Regions from separate parts of the Streptomyces sp. NPDC007189 genome, predicted to be linked through region 1. Evidence: riboswitches for the same ligand, from Rfam matches in the RefSeq annotation. Region 1 holds a riboswitch; the other holds the start of a gene.
What was found. Region 1 has a riboswitch for glycine ahead of gcvT (glycine cleavage system aminomethyltransferase GcvT). Riboswitches for the same ligand answer to the same signal wherever they lie in the genome.
Positions count from the first base shown of each region.

Region 2: linked by a shared signal. The riboswitch ahead of gcvP (aminomethyl-transferring glycine dehydrogenase) and the one ahead of gcvT (glycine cleavage system aminomethyltransferase GcvT) in region 1 are both predicted to bind glycine.

Region 1 is NZ_JBEYEY010000009.1:28,305-36,876, forward strand. Features, by position in the region: gene AB0950_RS19625 (VOC family protein) at 1-232, shown strand, start outside; gene AB0950_RS19630 (class I SAM-dependent methyltransferase) at 252-1,112, shown strand; gene AB0950_RS19635 (L-serine ammonia-lyase) at 1,125-2,492, opposite strand; gene glyA (serine hydroxymethyltransferase) at 2,578-3,861, opposite strand; gene gcvH (glycine cleavage system protein GcvH) at 3,876-4,253, opposite strand; gene gcvT (glycine cleavage system aminomethyltransferase GcvT) at 4,363-5,481, opposite strand; glycine riboswitch at 5,641-5,740, opposite strand; gene AB0950_RS19655 (AAA family ATPase) at 5,897-6,547, shown strand; gene AB0950_RS19660 (enhanced serine sensitivity protein SseB) at 6,640-7,431, shown strand; gene AB0950_RS19665 (enhanced serine sensitivity protein SseB C-terminal domain-containing protein) at 7,569-8,360, shown strand.
Region 2 is NZ_JBEYEY010000004.1:7,891-16,462, forward strand. Features, by position in the region: gene AB0950_RS09120 (bifunctional nuclease family protein) at 1-369, shown strand, start outside; gene AB0950_RS09125 (MerR family transcriptional regulator) at 590-1,234, shown strand; gene AB0950_RS09130 (DNA polymerase IV) at 1,301-2,791, shown strand; gene AB0950_RS09135 (PRC-barrel domain-containing protein) at 2,713-3,084, opposite strand; glycine riboswitch at 3,204-3,298, shown strand; gene gcvP (aminomethyl-transferring glycine dehydrogenase) at 3,475-6,360, shown strand; gene AB0950_RS09145 (TOBE domain-containing protein) at 6,414-6,833, opposite strand; gene AB0950_RS09150 (ABC transporter ATP-binding protein) at 6,862-7,986, opposite strand; gene modB (molybdate ABC transporter permease subunit) at 7,983-8,572, opposite strand, start outside.

The DNA of each region.
Region 1 (8,572 bases):
GGGCCAGTTCCGCAACGGTGAAGGCCCGTACGTGTTCATCGCCGAGGTCCCCGAGCACCAGGAGCCGCGCACGCAGATCGTGTTCAAGGTGCCGGACGCGGACGCCTTCCACGCCGATCCCGCCGTCGAGGTGGTCACGCCCTTCGAGGACACCCACTTCGGGACCCGGATGATGACAGTCCGCGACCCCGACGGGCGGCTGTGGAGCCTCCAGGCCCCGGCGGCGAAGTGACCCAGCGGGAGACGACACGATGACGCGCGAGGTGCACGAGGTTCCGGACAACACCGCCGTGCGGTGCGCCCTGTGGCGGGCGATGCACGTCCAGGTCGACCCGCCGCCGCACGTACTGGAGGACGAGATCGGCCTGCGGCTCGTGGCCCCAGGCGACGGCTGGCGCGACCGCCCGGACATGGACCCGGCCGGTACCCGCGGATTCCGGGCCGCCATGGTGGCCCGCGCCCGGTTCGTCGAGGACCTGGTCGCCGAGCAGGCGGACCGAGGCGTCGACCAGTACGTCCTGCTCGGCGCCGGCCTGGACACCTTCGCCCAGCGCGCCCCGGAGACCGCCTCCCGGCTGCGGGTCTACGAGGTCGACCAGCCCGGCACCCAGAACTGGAAGCGCCGGCGCCTGGCCGAACTCGGCTACGGCGTCCCCGACCGGCTGCACCTGGTGCCGGTCGACTTCGAGACGAGCACCGAGACATGGCCGGAGCAACTCGCCGCGGCCGGATTCGACCCCGGCCGGCCGGCGATCGTCGCGTGCACCGGCGTCACCATGTACCTCACCAGCGAGGCCACGGCGGCCACCCTGCGCCGGATCGCCGGGCTGGCACCCGGCTCGACCCTCGCTCTGACCTTCCTGCTCCCGGAGGACCTGGTGGCCGAGCCCGACCGCCCCGGCCTGCGCGCGAGCCAAGAGGGCGCCCGGGCCTCCGGCACGCCGTTCCTCAGCTTCTACACCCCGGACGAGATGCTCGCCCTGGCCCGCGCGGCGGGCTTCAAGGAGGCCCGCCACGTCCCGGGCACCGCGCTCGCCGACCGCTACTTCACCGGCCGCCCCGACGGCCTGCGCCCGTCGACCGGCGAGGACTTCCTCCTGGCCACCACCTGAGCGCGGTCCGGGTCAGCACTCGATGATGTTGACCGCCAGCCCGCCGCGCGCCGTCTCCTTGTACTTCACGGACATGTCCGCACCGGTGTCCTTCATGGTCTTGATGACCTTGTCCAGGGACACCTTGTGGGAGCCGTCACCGCGCATGGCCATCTTCGCCGCGGTGACCGCCTTCACCGCGGCCATGCCGTTGCGCTCGATGCAGGGGATCTGCACCAGGCCGCCGACCGGGTCGCAGGTCAGGCCGAGGTTGTGCTCCATGCCGATCTCCGCGGCGTTCTCCACCTGCTCGGGGGAGCCGCCGAGGACCTCGGCCAGCGCGCCCGCGGCCATGGAGCAGGCGGAGCCGACCTCGCCCTGGCAGCCGACCTCGGCGCCGGAGATGGAGGCGTTCTCCTTGAAGAGCATGCCGATCGCGCCCGCGGCCAGCAGGAAGCGGACCACGCCGTCCTCGTCGGCGCCCGGCACGAAGTTGATGTAGTAGTGCAGGACGGCCGGGATGATGCCGGCCGCGCCGTTCGTCGGGGCGGTCACCACGCGGCCGCCGGCCGCGTTCTCCTCGTTCACCGCCATCGCGTAGAGCGTGATCCACTCCATGGCGTGCGCCAGCGGGTCTCCCTCGGCGCGCAGCTGGCGGGCGGAGACCGCCGCGCGGCGGCGCACCTTCAGGCCGCCGGGCAGGATGCCCTCGCGGGACATGCCGCGCTGGACGCACTCGCGCATCACCCGCCAGATCTCCAGCAGGCCCGCGCGGATCTCGTCCTCGGTGCGCCAGGCCCGCTCGTTCTCCAGCATCAGGGAGGAGATCGACAGACCCGTCTCCTTCGTCAGGCGCAGCAGCTCGTCGCCCGTGCGGAAGGGGTACTTCAGGACTGTGTCGTCCAGCTTGATCCGGTCCGCGCCGACCGCGTCCTCGTCCACGACGAAGCCGCCGCCGACCGAGTAGTAGGTCTTCGTCAGCAGTTCCGCACCCGAGGCGTCGTACGCCCACAGGGTCATGCCGTTGGCGTGGTACGGCAGGGCCTTGCGGCGGTGCAGCACGAGGTCCTTGCCGAAGTCGAAGGCGATCTCGTGCTCGGCCAGGAGCGAGATCCGGCCCGACTGCTTGATCCTCTCCACCCGCTCGTCCGCGGTCACCACGTCCACCGTGCGCGGCGACGCGCCCTCCAGGCCGAGCAGGACCGCCTTCGGGGTGCCGTGACCGTGGCCGGTCGCGCCGAGGGAGCCGTACAGCTCGCAGCGCAGCGAGGCCACCGAGGGCAGCAGCTCTTCGTTGCGCAGCCGGCGGGCGAACATGCGCGCCGCGCGCATCGGGCCGACCGTGTGGGAGCTGGACGGGCCGATGCCGATCGAGAACAGGTCGAAGACCGAGATGGCCACGGTCACTCCTCAAGAACAGGGGGATGGCGGGGCGCCCTCGCCGGTCCGGCCTCGGGCGCCCCACCGGGGACTTGCTCGGCCGGGCCTACTTGGCCAGGCCCGGGTACAGCGGGTGCTTGTCGGCGAGCGCCTTCACGCGCGCCTTGAGGGCCTCGGCGTCGGCCTCCCCGAAGGGGGAAGGCGCCTTCAGCGCCTCCGCGATCACGTCCGCGACCTCGGCGAAGTCCTCGGCGGTGAAGCCGCGGGTCGCGAGGGCGGGCGTGCCGATCCGCAGGCCCGACGTCACCATCGGGGGCCGCGGGTCGTTCGGGACCGCGTTGCGGTTGACCGTGATCCCGACCTCGTGGAGGCGGTCCTCGGCCTGCTGCCCGTCCAGCTCCGAGGCGCGCAGGTCGACGAGGATCAGGTGCACGTCCGTGCCGCCGGACAGGACGTTCACCCCGGCCGCACGGGCGTCCGCCGCCGTCAGGCGCTCGGCGAGGATGCGGGCACCCTCCACGGTACGACGCTGGCGCTCCTTGAACTCCTCCGAGGCGGCGACCTTGAAGGAGACCGCCTTGGCCGCGATCACGTGCTCCAGCGGGCCGCCCTGGAAGCCGGGGAAGACGGAGGAGTTCAGCTTCTTCGCGAAGTCCTTGCTGCGGGCGAGGATGATGCCGCCGCGCGGGCCGCCGAGCGTCTTGTGCGTGGTGGAGGTCACCACGTCGGCGTACGGCACCGGGTTCGCGTGCAGACCGGCCGCGACCAGGCCGGCGAAGTGCGCCATGTCGACCCACAGGTGGGCGCCGGCCTCGTCGGCGATCCGGCGGAAGGCGGCGAAGTCCAGCTCGCGCGGGTACGCCGACCAGCCGGCGATGATCACCTTCGGGCGGTGCTCCTTGGCGAGCCGCTCGACCTCGGCCATGTCGACCAGGCCGGTGGTGGCGTCCACGTGGTAGGCGACCACGTCGAACTGCTTGCCGGAGAAGTTCAGGCGCATGCCGTGGGTCAGGTGGCCGCCGTGGGCGAGGTCCAGGCCGAGGATGGTGTCACCGGGCTGGGCCAGCGCGAACAGGGCCGCCTGGTTGGCGGAGGCGCCGGAGTGGGGCTGGACGTTGGCGTACTCGGCGCCGAACAGCTCCTTGACCCGGTCGATGGCGATCTGCTCGGCGACGTCGACGTGCTCGCAGCCGCCGTAGTAGCGGCGGCCCGGGTAGCCCTCGGCGTACTTGTTGGTCAGCACCGAGCCCTGCGCCTCCATCACCGCGAGCGGCGCGAAGTTCTCGGAGGCGATCATCTCCAGCGTGGACTGCTGGCGGCCGAGCTCGGCGTCGACCGCGGCGGCGATCTCCGGGTCCAGCTCGTGCAGGGACGTGTTCAGGACGGTCATACGGCTACGACTCCTCAGCCGGCGTTCTGGGCGGTGTACTCGTCGGCGGAGAGCAGGTCGGCCGGCTCCTCCGTGACGCGCACCTTGAACAGCCAGCCGCCCTCGAAGGGGGCCGAGTTCACCAGCGACGGGTCGTTGACGACGTCCTCGTTGATCTCGACGATCTCACCGGTGACCGGCGAGTACAGGTCGGAGACCGACTTGGTGGACTCCAGCTCGCCGCAGGTCTCGCCCGCGGACACCGTGGAGCCGACCTCGGGGAGCTGGGCGTAGACGACGTCGCCGAGCGCGTTCGCCGCGAACTCGGTGATACCGACCGTCGACACGCCGTCCTCGGCGGGCGACAGCCACTCGTGCTCCTTGCTGTAGCGCAGCTGCTGGGGGTTGCTCATGGCCTGAATTCTCCTGTACACGCGGGAGTGCTGATGACGGGGGGACTGGTGAAGCCGCTGGTGGGCAGCGGTGACGTGCGCGGGGTCACAGAGTGGCCGCGCCCAGTGTCTACTTCTGGCGCTTGTAGAACGGCAGCGCCACGACCTCGTACGGCTCGTGGCTGCCCCGGATGTCCACGCCGACGCCCTCGGTGCCCGGCGCCGCGTGCTCCGCGTCGACGTACGCCATGGCGATCGGCTTGCCCAGGGTGGGGGACGGGGCGCCGGAGGTGACCTCGCCGATCACCTCGCCGCCCGCGACGACGGCGTACCCGGCGCGCGGGACGCGACGGCCCTCGGCGATCAGGCCGACGAGCACCCGCGGCGGCTGGGAAGCGGCGCGCTCGGCGGCCTGCCGCAGCGCCTCGCGCCCGACGAAGTCGCCCTCCTTGTCGAACTTCACCACCCGGCCGAGCCCGGCGTCGAAGGGGGTCAGTTCGGTGGTCAGCTCGTGCCCGTACAGCGGCATGCCCGCCTCCAGGCGCAGGGTGTCCCGGCAGGACAGGCCGCAGGGGACGAGACCGACGCCCTCGCCGGCCTTGGTCAGCGCCTGCCACAGCTCGACGGCGTGCTCGGGCTTCACGAACAGCTCGAAGCCGTCCTCGCCGGTGTACCCGGTGCGGGCGATCAGCGCAGGGACGCCGGCGACGGTGCCGGGCAGGCCGGCGTAGTACTTCAGCCCGTCGAGGTCGGCGTCGGTGAGGGACTTCAGGATGCCGGGGGACTCAGGGCCCTGGACGGCGATCAGGGCGTAGGCGTCGCGGTCGTCGCGGACCTGGGCGTCGAAGCCGGCGGCGCGCTCGGTGAGGGCGTCCAGCACCACCTGGGCATTGGAGGCGTTGGCGACGACCATGTACTCGGTCTCGGCGAGCCGGTAGACGATCAGGTCGTCCAGGATGCCGCCGTCGGCCCGGCAGATCATGGTGTAGCGGGCGCGGCCCACGCCGACGGAGGCGATGTTGCCGACCAGGGCGTGGTTCAGGAAGGCGGCCGCCCCGTCGCCGGTGACGGTGATCTCGCCCATGTGGGAGAGGTCGAACAGACCCGCCTTCGTCCGCACGGCGATGTGCTCGTCGCGCTCGGAGCCGTAGCGCAGCGGCATGTCCCAGCCGGCGAAGTCGGTCATCGTCGCACCGAGCGCGCGATGCACGGCATCGAGCGCGGTGTGACGGAGTTCAGTACTGCTCATCGGTCGGTCGTCTCCCAGGGCAAGGCAGAACGGGCGAGGAACGTTCCTCCCCATCTGTCATCGGAACCTGAGAGGTTCGCCGGGACCGCCACAGGGACGATCACGGCTTGCACCTTGGGTGGAGCCACTGGCGTAGAGCGGCCCGCTTTTCAGATGTGCCTCGCCCGCGCGGTAACGGGGCCTGAGAGATTCAAGGGAGGGACTTGCTCCTTCGGCGCCCCGGCGTCAGTGCTGCCAGGGACTCTCCCGCGCGGATTCAAGCGGCCGGTATGCAGTTGGCGGCCACATCATCGCACGGCGAGCGGGCTTTTGTAACCGACCTGTGGCAGGCCCCGGACCTCGCCGACGACATCGCCCATTACCTTCTCTTTACGCACTGCGGGCAGGAAGATTACCGGACCGACAGGGGAGGACGATCACGGTGAACAGGACCTTGGTGTACGCCACCGTCACCACCGGCATCACTGTGCCGAAGCAGCGCCACGCCCCGGCCCCCGTCGTCCGCGACCTGCGCGACCGCGCCGGCCGCGGCCCGCGCACCCTGCTCTTCGGCGCCCGCGACCTGGTCGTGATCACCGGCCTGCCCGGCAGCGGCAAGTCGACTCTGATGCGGCGCGCGGTCACCGGCCCCCGCGTCGACTCCCAGGACACCCGCGACCGCTGGGACGCCCGCACCCCCCGCCTCGTCCCCTACGCCCTGTACCGCCCCCTGGTCCGCCTCGCCCACTACACGGGCCTGCGCCGCGCCCTGCGCACCGGCGAGGGCATCGTCGTGCACGACTGCGGCACCCAGCCCTGGGTGCGCGGCTGGCTCGCCCGCGAGGCCCGCCGCCGTGGCGCCGCCCTCCACCTGCTGCTGCTCGACGTCACCCCCGAGACCGCCCGCGAGGGCCAGCGCGAGCGCGGCCGGGGCGTCTCCGCCTACGCCTTCCGCCGCCACCGCCGTACGACCGCCCGGCTGATCGCCGCGGTCGAGGCGGGCGAGCTGCCCGCGGGCTGCGGTTCGGCGACCCTGCTGGACCGGGCCACCGCGGACGCCCTGCACCGGATCGCGTTCACCGCATGAGGCCGGCGAAAGGGTGTTGGAAGGTGAGGGACTGTCACAGCCACCCGCTAGCCTTCATGGCACAGCAGTGGTTCCCAGCAGGCGGTAGGCAGATGGACTTCCCGGCGGACATTCCCGCGGACTTCCCGGCACAGGCGCACCCCCAGCCGCACGGCGGCTGGCCCGGCAACGAACTGGAGGAGGTGCTCTCGGCCTCCCTCGGCGTGCCCGCCGCGGCCGGCCGGATCATCGAGGTACTGGGCCGCAGCCTGCTGTGGATCCCGCTGCCCAACGGCGGCGGCCCGGACAGCGGCCCGCTGGACCTGCCCTCGCTGGACATCGACGGCCAGGCCTACGTCCCGGTGTTCAGCTCGGAGGAGCAGCTGCGCCAGGCGGCCGGCTCCCACATGGCGTACACCATCGCGCCCGCCGTGGAGTTCGCCCGCGGTCTGCCCCCGCAGATCGGCATCGCCGTGAACCCCGACGCGCTGGTCGGCATCCCGCTGCCGCCCGCGGCGGTGGCCGAGCTGTGCCGGGCCGGCCGCACCCCGCTGGACGGCCAGAACACCGGCGGCCGGGTCCGGCTCTTCGAGCCCGACTGGCAGGACGACCCGGTCGACTTCCTCTCCGCCGCGTCCGCCGAGTTCGCCGGGACCGGCGTGGTCCGCACCGCCCGCCGCTGCCTGGCCGCGATCGAGACCGACGAGCCGGTCATGTTCGTGGGCGTCGAACTCTCCCAGTGGGAGGGCGACCTGCGCACCCTCCCCCTCCAGGCCCTCGGCAGAGCCCTCGGCAAAGTCCCGGTCAAGTGGCCGGTCAACCTGGTCCTCCTGGACGTCACGGACGACCCGGTGGCGGAGTGGATGAAGTCAAAGGTGCGCCCCTTCTACCAGTACGGCCACTGAGGCGCCCGGAAGGGGCGCGGGGAACGGCGCGACCGGCCACCCACAACCCGCACCCGCGCACGCACCCGAGGCGGCACCCCCCTGGGCGCTTAAGCTGTCCCCAAACGCGGGGCACAGAAAAGAGAAGGGCACGACAGGTGAGCGCGAGCCACAGCGGCAGCGTCAGCGTGGAACACGCGCTGCGCCAGGTCACCCCCGGCCGCTACGACGCCTACGAGGCCCTGCTCCGCGCCCTCGCCACCCCCTCCGCCGGCCAGGTCTGGATGCTGCTGTGGCACGGCCACGCCGGCTCCCCGGACGCCCAGTACGGAAACATGGAGGTCGACGGCTTCCACTACGCCCCGTGCGTCACCTCCGCCCAGGAACTGTCGGCCAGCGGCTGGAACCGGTCGTACGAGGTCGTCGACGGGCTCGACGTGGCCCGCACCCTCTACCCCGACCACTACGGCCTCTGGCTGAACCCGCACGCCCCGGGCGGCGGCGTCGGCATCCCCTGGCTGGACCTGCGCCGGATCGCCACCGGGCTGGACCGCCAGCCCGCGGGACCCCTCCGGCTGAGCGAGCCCGGCATCGAGATCCCGCAGTTCTACGCCCTGCTCGCGCAGAACGCCCACCGCACCCCGGCCCTGCGCTCCCTGCGCCGCGCCTGGGTGCAGCCGGCGCTCGGCGCGCCGTACCTCGCCATCGGCCTGGACGTGTACGACACCTCCCCGGCCGCGGTGGACTCGGTGCGCGCGATGATGCAGCAGTCCATCGGGGCGGTCCCGGAGGGCCTGCCGGTGTCGACGGTCGTGATGACCGACGACTACGACCCGGTCGTGATGTGGATGCGGGCGGGCGCCCGCCCGTTCTACGACCGCGAGGCGCACGCGGCGCCGGCGCCCGCGGCCGGCCCCGGGTACGGCTACACGGGACCCCGGTCCTACTGAGCACCCGGCCGCTGTGACGCCGGCCACAACGACGTCGGGCGCCCTCAACTACCCTGTATGTCCGCCCGATCCGGGCGAGGTGCCCCGCGATGCCCGCGTCCGGCAGCCGATCTTCCCTGTTCGGATAACGGATTCCCCTAGGCGGCATCACGTTTACGCATACTTTCTCCATCAGACCTGGCGCGTGATCGAGAGCGCGTTGAAGACTCGCC
Region 2 (8,572 bases), on a different contig from region 1:
GGGCCGGGAGAGGCGACGGCGATCGCGTTCGCCCAGCAGGGCATGGCCCCCGCCAGGCCGCTGACCCACGACCTGTTCAAGGACGTGCTGGAGGCCGTCGGCCAGGAGCTGACCGAGGTACGCATCACCGATCTGCGGGAAGGCGTCTTCTACGCGGAGCTGGTCTTCGCCAGCGGGGTCGAGGTCAGCGCCCGTCCCTCCGATGCCATAGCGCTGGCCCTGCGCACCGGAACGCCGATCTACGGCAGTGACACGGTGCTGGACGACGCCGGCATCGCCATTCCGGACGAGCAGGAGGACGAGGTGGAGAAGTTCCGCGAGTTCCTCGACCAGATCTCGCCCGAGGACTTCGGTACGAGCAACCAGTGAGCACGAGCGACGGCCACGCCCGGTGCACCGGCACGTGCCATCGGCCTGTGAGAGCGTCCTAGGCGTTCCCCCGAGCGCATTCGGCTAGCCTTTCCCCGCGGTGGGGCACGGGAAACCACTCCTAGGGTGATTATCACTCGGCGTGCCGAGTGTGGCGATCGTTGACGCACCCCTGGTGACTGCCTACCGTCGTGAAGGCAGGTCAAGGACGGAGGTCGGCGTGAGAACCAGCGGCGACGGTACGGCTGGGGGTGCTCCCGTGGGTGGTTTCGGGGAGAACGGGCCGTACCCGGTTCACAGCAGCGCGGTGGATCACGCTCCGCAGCGGCCGACGGTGGTGCCGAACGGCGGAGGGGCGGCTTCCATGACGTCGGAACAGATCGGTTACCGGGGGCCGACGGCCTGCGCGGCCGCCGGCATCACCTACCGGCAGCTCGACTACTGGGCGCGCACCGGCCTGGTCGAGCCGAGTGTGCGGCCCGCCTACGGGTCGGGGACGCAGCGGCTGTACAGCTTCCGTGACGTGGTCGTCCTGAAGATCGTCAAGCGGTTCCTGGACACCGGGGTATCGCTGCAGAACATCCGCACGGCCGTGCAGCACCTCAGGGAACGCGGTTTCCGCGACCTGGAGCGGATGACGCTGATGAGCGACGGCGCCACGGTGTACGAGTGCACCTCGCCCGACGAGGTCCACGCCCTGCTCCAGGGCGGTCAGGGCATCTTCGGGATCGCCGTCGGCGTGGTCTGGCGCGACGTGGAAAGCGCGCTCTCCCAGCTGCACGGCGAGCGCATCGACACCGGCGAGACCCTCGTCGGGCACAACCCCGCGGACGAGCTGGCACGGCGCCGCAACCGGGCGGTCTGAGCACCGGCCCATCCGGCCGTCCGCTGCACCACGGCATTGTCAGTGCCGTGGTGCAGCATCGGAGATGTGAGAAACGCGCCCACGATCCTGCATCTCGACATGGATGCCTTCTACGCCTCGGTGGAGCAGGCATCCAAGCCGAGCCTGCGCGGGAAAGCGGTCGTCGTGGGCGGGCTCGGTCCGCGCGGGGTGGTGGCCACCGCGTCGTACGAGGCACGGGTGTTCGGGGTCCACTCGGCGATGCCCATGGCCCAGGCGCGCCGGCTGGCGCCCAACGCCGCGTATCTGGTGCCGCGCTTCGCCCTGTACCGGGAGATCAGCGAGCAGGTGATGGCGCTGCTGCGGGAGCTGTCGCCGCTGGTGGAGCCGCTCAGCCTGGACGAGGCGTTCGTGGACCTGGAGGCCGGCGGGACCGCCTGGGACGAGGCGTCGGCGCGGCTGGCCGGCATCAAGCTGCGCGCGGACATCCGGGCGGTCACCGGGCTCACCGGATCGGTGGGGCTCGCCGCCTCCAAGATGCTCGCCAAGATCGCCTCCGAGCAGGCCAAGCCGGACGGCCTGGTGGTGATCGAGCCGGGCTCCGAGCGGGCGCTGCTGGGACCGATGCCGGTGCGGACCCTGCCGGGGGTGGGGCCCGCCACCGGGGACCATCTGCGCCGGGCGGGCATCACCACGGTCGAGGAGCTGGCCGAGGCGGGTGAGGACGAGCTGGTACGGCTGCTGGGCAAGGCGCACGGGCAGGCGCTGTACGCCATGGCGCTGGCCCACGACGAGCGGCCCGTCGTGGCCGAGCGCGAGGCGAAGTCGGTGTCCGTCGAGGACACCTACGACGTGGACATCCACGACCGGCTGCGGATCGGGCTGGAGGTGCGGCGGCTCGCCGACCGGTGCGTGGGGCGGCTGCAGGGGGCCGGGCTGTCGGGGCGGACCATCGTGCTGAAGGTGCGGCGGTACGACTTCTCCACGCTGACCCGTTCGGAGACGCTGCGAGGACCGACCGACGATCCGGCGGTGGTGCGGGAGGCGGCCGCGCGGCTGCTGGACTCCGTGGACACCACGGGCGGGGTACGGCTGCTCGGCGTGGGCGTCTCCGGGCTCGCCGACTACACCCAGGAGGACCTGTTCGCGCAGGCCATGCCCGCACAGGCGGCGGAGACGCCGGAGGAGACCGGGGCCGAGGTGGTGGCGGAGCGGCCGGAGCCGGAGGAGAGATCGTGGCGGGCCGGTCAGGACGTCAGGCATGCGGAGTACGGGCACGGGTGGGTGCAGGGGAGCGGGCTGGGCCGGGTGACGGTGCGGTTCGAGACGCCGCAGTCCGCTCCGGGGCGGGTGCGGACGTTTTCTGTCGACGATCCTGCGCTGGAGTCCGCCGATCCGTTGCCGTTGGTTCCGGATCCTCCTCATCCGCCTGCCCGTCTCGGTCGGTCAGGCAGCGGCCGACACGGGGCTGCGCCCCGGACCCCGGAGGAACGCAGCGATCAGGTCTCCTCCGAGCCCGCCAGTTTGCCGAAGTCGTGGTCCGGTACCGAGGGGGGTGAGACCACGTCGAGGCCGTAGTGGTGGTAGAGCTGGAGTTCCTGTTCGGGGGAGAGGTGGCGGCCCACGCCGAAGTCGGGGGCGTCCTTGATCAGGGCGCGGTCGAAGGGGACGTGGAGGGAGCCGTCTATCAGTTCGCTCGGTTCCAGGGGGACGAAGGCGTCGCGGGAGAACAGGCCGGTGCGTATGGCCGCCCACTCGGGCACGCCGGTCGCGTCGTCGAGGTACACCTCGTCGATCGTGCCGATCTTGGTGCCATTGCGGTCGAACGCCTTGCGGCCGATCAGGTTGCGCGGATCGATCTCGGTCTGCACGGTCCGTCTCCCTCCACTTGGTCGCAACTCATCCGTAAGCACTACAAAAGAGCACATTCAGTCGGGCGGCCACTCGAGGGCCCCGGCGTTGACCTCGCTGGTAGGCTGACAGCGGCTGCTGACCCCGTGCGGGAGAGTCCTCCGATCACCTCGGAGGCGCCGAAGGAGCAAATCCTCCCCGGAATCTCTCAGGCTCACGTACCGCACGGACGAGGTCACTCTGGAAAGCAGGGCGGGTGTCGACGGCACCGGCCCTCACCGACGGTGAAAACCGGGTGCCCTCGGGCGACCCGGTGAAGCTCTCAGGTTGAGATGACAGAGGGGGAGGCCGTCCGGGCACCCGTGCAGTGGTGCCCCTCGAAGGTCGCGTCAGACCAGGAGGCCTCCGCAATGACCGCCCACCGCATTCCGCTCTCGGAGCTCGAAGCGGGCATCCCGTTCGAGCAGCGCCACATCGGGCCCGACCAGGAGGCGCGGGCGAAGATGCTCGCGCACGTCGGCTACGGCTCGCTGGACGAGCTGACCGCCGCGGCGGTTCCCGATGTGATCAAGAACGCCGACGCGTTGGACCTGCCCGGCGCCCGCACCGAGGCCGAGGTGCTCGCCGAGCTGCGCGCGCTCGCCGACCGCAACCAGGTCCTCGACTCCATGATCGGCCTGGGCTACTACGGGACGTTCACCCCGCCCGTCATCCTGCGCAACGTCATGGAGAACCCGGCCTGGTACACGGCCTACACGCCGTACCAGCCGGAGATCTCCCAGGGCCGGCTCGAAGCGCTGCTGAACTTCCAGACCATGGTCGCCGACCTCACCGGCCTGCCCACCTCCGGCGCCTCCCTCCTGGACGAGGGCACCGCCGCCGCCGAGGCGATGGCGCTGTCCCGCCGCATGGGCAGGAACAAGAAGGGCCTCTTCCTGGTCGACGCGGACGCGCTGCCGCAGACCATCGCCGTCATCCAGACCCGCGCGGAGCCGACCGGCGTCGAGGTCGTCGTCGCCGACCTCTCCGAGGGCATCCCGGCCGAGGTCGCCGAGCGCGAGATCAACGGCGTGCTGATCCAGTACCCGGGCGCCTCCGGCGCCGTACGCGACATCAAGCCGGTCGTCGACCAGGCGCACGAGCTGGGCGCGCTCGTCACCGTCGCCGCCGATCTGCTCGCCCTGACGCTGCTCACCTCTCCGGGCGAGCTGGGCGCCGACATCGCCGTCGGCACCACCCAGCGCTTCGGCGTGCCGATGGGCTTCGGCGGTCCGCACGCCGGCTACATGGCCGTCACCGAGAAGTTCGCGCGCAGCCTGCCCGGCCGTCTCGTGGGCGTCTCCGTCGACGCCGACGGCAACAAGGCCTACCGCCTGGCGCTGCAGACCCGTGAGCAGCACATCCGCCGCGAGAAGGCCACCAGCAACATCTGCACCGCGCAGGTGCTGCTCGCCGTGATGGCCGGCATGTACGCCGTCTACCACGGCCCGGAGGGCCTGAAGACCATCGCCCGCCGTACGCACCGGTACGCCACCCTCCTCGCCGAGGGCCTGAAGGCCGGTGGCGTGGAGATCGTGCACGGCACGTTCTTCGACACCCTCACCGCGCGCGTGCCCGGCCAGGCCGCCCAGGTCGTCGCCGCCGCCCGGGACAACGGCGTCAACCTGCACCTCGTCGACGCCGACCACGTCTCCATCGCCTGCGACGAGACCACCAAGCGGGCCCAGCTCGCCGCCGTGTGGAACGCCTTCGGCGTCGAGGCCGACATCGAGGCGCTGGACGCGACCGCCCAGGACACCCTGCCCGAGGCGCTGCTGCGCACCGACGCCTACCTCACCCACCCGGTCTTCCACCAGCACCGCTCCGAGACCGCGATGCTGCGCTACCTGCGCCGGCTCGCCGACCGTGACTACGCGCTCGACCGCGGCATGATCCCGCTGGGCTCCTGCACCATGAAGCTCAACGCGACCACCGAGATGGAGCCGGTCACCTGGCCCGAGTTCGGCCAGCTGCACCCCTTCGCGCCCGCCGAGCAGGCCGAGGGCTACCTGACGCTCATCCGTGAGCTGGAGGAACGTCTCGCCGAGGTCACCGGCTACGACAAGGTCTCCCTGCAGCCGAACGCCGGCTCCCAGGGCGAGCTGGCCGGCCTGCTCGCCGTACGCGGCTACCACCGCGCCAACGGCGACGAGCAGCGCACCGTCTGCCTGATCCCGTCCTCCGCGCACGGCACCAACGCGGCCAGCGCCGTGATGGCCGGAATGAAGGTCGTCGTCGTCAAGACCGCCGGGGACGGCGAGATCGACGTCGAGGACCTGCGGGCGAAGATCGAGCAGTACCGCGACGAGCTGGCCGTGCTGATGATCACCTACCCGTCCACGCACGGCGTGTTCGAGGAGCACGTCGCCGACATCTGCGCGCAGGTCCACGAGGCCGGCGGCCAGGTGTACGTCGACGGCGCCAACCTCAACGCGCTGGTCGGCCTCGCCAAGCCGGGCCACTTCGGCGGTGACGTCTCGCACCTGAACCTGCACAAGACCTTCTGCATCCCGCACGGCGGTGGCGGCCCCGGCGTCGGCCCGGTCGCGGTCCGCTCGCACCTGGCGCCGTACCTCCCGAACCACCCGCTGCAGCCGGCCGCCGGCCCGGAGACCGGCGTCGGCCCGATCTCGGCCGCCCCGTGGGGCTCGGCGGGCATCCTGCCGATCTCCTGGGCGTACGTCCGCCTGATGGGGGGCGAGGGCCTGAAGCGGGCCACCCAGGTGGCCGTGCTGTCGGCGAACTACATCGCCAAGCGCCTGGAGCCGCACTACCCGGTGCTCTACACCGGCCCCGGCGGCCTGGTCGCCCACGAGTGCATCATCGACCTGCGCCCGATCACCAAGACCACCGGCGTGAGCGTGGACGACGTGGCCAAGCGGCTCATCGACTACGGCTTCCACGCGCCGACCATGTCCTTCCCGGTGGCCGGCACGCTGATGATCGAGCCGACCGAGTCGGAGGACCTGGCCGAGCTGGACCGGTTCTGCGACGCGATGATCGCCATCCGCGCGGAGATCGAGAAGGTCGGCTCGGGCGAGTGGCCCGCGGAGGACAACCCGCTGCGGAACGCCCCGCACACCGCCGCCGCGCTCGGCGGTGAGTGGAAGCACGCCTACGGCCGCGAGGAGGCCGTCTTCCCGGCCGGTGTCTCGGCCGCCGACAAGTACTGGCCGCCGGTGCGCCGCATCGACCAGGCCTTCGGCGACCGCAACCTGGTCTGCTCCTGCCCGCCGCTGGACGCGTACGAGGACTGAGCGAGCGGCTTCTGCAGGGCCCCGTCCGGACTCCGGGCGGGGCCCTCGGCCTGTCATGCCGTCGCGAGGGACACCTCCGTCGCCTTGATGAGGGCGACCACGTCGGAACCCACGAAGAGGCCGAGGTCGGCGACCGCGTCCTTGGTGATCGCCGCGGTCAGGACGCCGCCGTCCACGGAGATCTTCACCGTTGCCATGACGGCGCCGGTCGTCAGGCCGGTGACCGCGCCGGGAAGCTGGTTGCGGATCGACAGGCCGTCCACCCGGCCGGTGGCCACGGAGACCTCGGTCGACTTCACCAGGGCGCGGACGGACGAGCCGGGGGCGAGGGCGAGTTCGTCGGCGGACTCCTTGGTGATGGCCGCCACGAGGTGCTGGCCGCCGTCCAGACGGAGCCTGACGATGGCCATGGCCTCGCCGGGGTGGACCTCGGTGACGGTGCCGGGGAGCTGGTTGCGGATGCTCAGGGTCATGGACACTCACCGTAGAGCGCCCGCCCGTTCATGCCGGGTACGCGTGCGTCTGCGTCGCTTTGACCGTCGCCCAGACAGCAGACCCGGGGTGCAGGTCGAGGTCGGCCGCGGCGACCGTGGTGAGATCGGCGGCGAGCGGCACTTCGCCGGTGAGGTCGGCGCGGATCCGGTCACCGTGCGTCTCCAGGCCGGCCACCTTGCAGCGCCAGAGGTTGCGGGCGCTGGCGCCGGTGGGCCGGTCCCGGAACAAGGTGACGGCGGACGGCGGGAACGCCACGAACGCCGGACCGTTCAGCTCCTCGGTGGTGGTGATCGAGGGCCCCGCGTCGAGCCGCACGGTGTGGCCGTCGGCCTGGCCGCGGTAGAGGTTGAGGCCGACGAGCTGGGCGATGTAGTCGGTGCGCGGGCGGCGGGCGATGTCGGCGGGGGCGCCCTCCTGGACGATGCGGCCGTGCTCGATGACGACCAGCCGGTCGGCGAGCACCATGGCGTCCAGCGGGTCGTGCGTGACCAGGACGGCTACGGCCTCGAACTCGGCCAGGTGGCGGCGGAGCTGGGCGCGGACCTCCAGGCGGGTGCGGGCGTCCAGCGCGGCCAGCGGCTCGTCCAGGAGCAGCAGCCGGGGGCGGGTGGCCAGGGCGCGGGCCAGGGCCACGCGCTGGGCCTGTCCGCCGGAGAGGCGGCGGGGCTTGGCGCCCGCGTGGGCGGAAAGGCCCATCCGGTCCAGCCAGGCCGCCGCCTGGGCGCGGGCCTCCGCCTTGCTCGCGCCCTGGCAGCGGGGGCCGAAGGCGACGTTGTCCAGGGCGGACAGGTGAGGGAAGAGCAGGTAGTCCTGGAAGACCACGCCGACCGGACGGGACTCCGGGGGAGTGCGGTCCAGGGCGGTGCCGTCCAGGCGCAGGTGACCGGCGGTGAGCGGGGTGAGGCCGGCGAGGGCGCGCAGGGCGGTGGTCTTGCCGGCGCCGTTGGGCCCGAGAAGGGCGACGACGTCACCGGCGGCGGCGGTGAGCGTGAGGTCCAGGCGGAAGCCGGGGCGGTCGACTACGAGGTGGGCGTCCAGGGCGTGGGGGTGCGGCTGCGGGTGCGGGTGTGCGGTGCTGTGAGCGCCGTCGGAGGCTGCGGGTTGCCGTTGCGGGGAGTGGGCGTTTGTCATGAGGTGGTCATCCAGCGGTCTCGGAGGGCCGCCAGGACCGCGATCGAGACCGTCAGCAGGACCAGGCTGAGGGCGATCGCGGCGTCGGGGTCGTTCTGCAGGGCCAGGTAGACCGCGAGGGGCATGGTCTGGGTGCGCCCGGGGAAGTTGCCCGCGAAGGTGATCGTCGCGCCGAACTCGCCGAGCGCGCGTGCCCAGGCGAGGACCGCGCCCGCCGCGATGCCGGGCGCGATCAGCGGCAGCGTGACCCGGCGGAACGCGGTGAAGCGGGACGCGCCCAGCGTGGCCGCCGCCTCCTCGTACCGCGGGTCGGCGGCGCGCAGCGTGCCCTCGACGCTGATGACCAGGAACGGCATCGCGACGAACGCCTCGGCGAGCACGACCCCGGCGGTGGTGAACGGCAGCGTGATCCCGAACCAGGCGTCCAGCCACCGCCCGATCACCCCGTTGCGGCCGAGCGCGAGGAGCAGGGCCACACCGCCGACCACCGGCGGCAGGACCAGGGGCAGGGTCACCAGGGCCCGTACGAGCCCCCGGCCCGGGAACTCCGTGCGGGCCAGCAGCCAGGCCAGCGGCACGCCCAGGA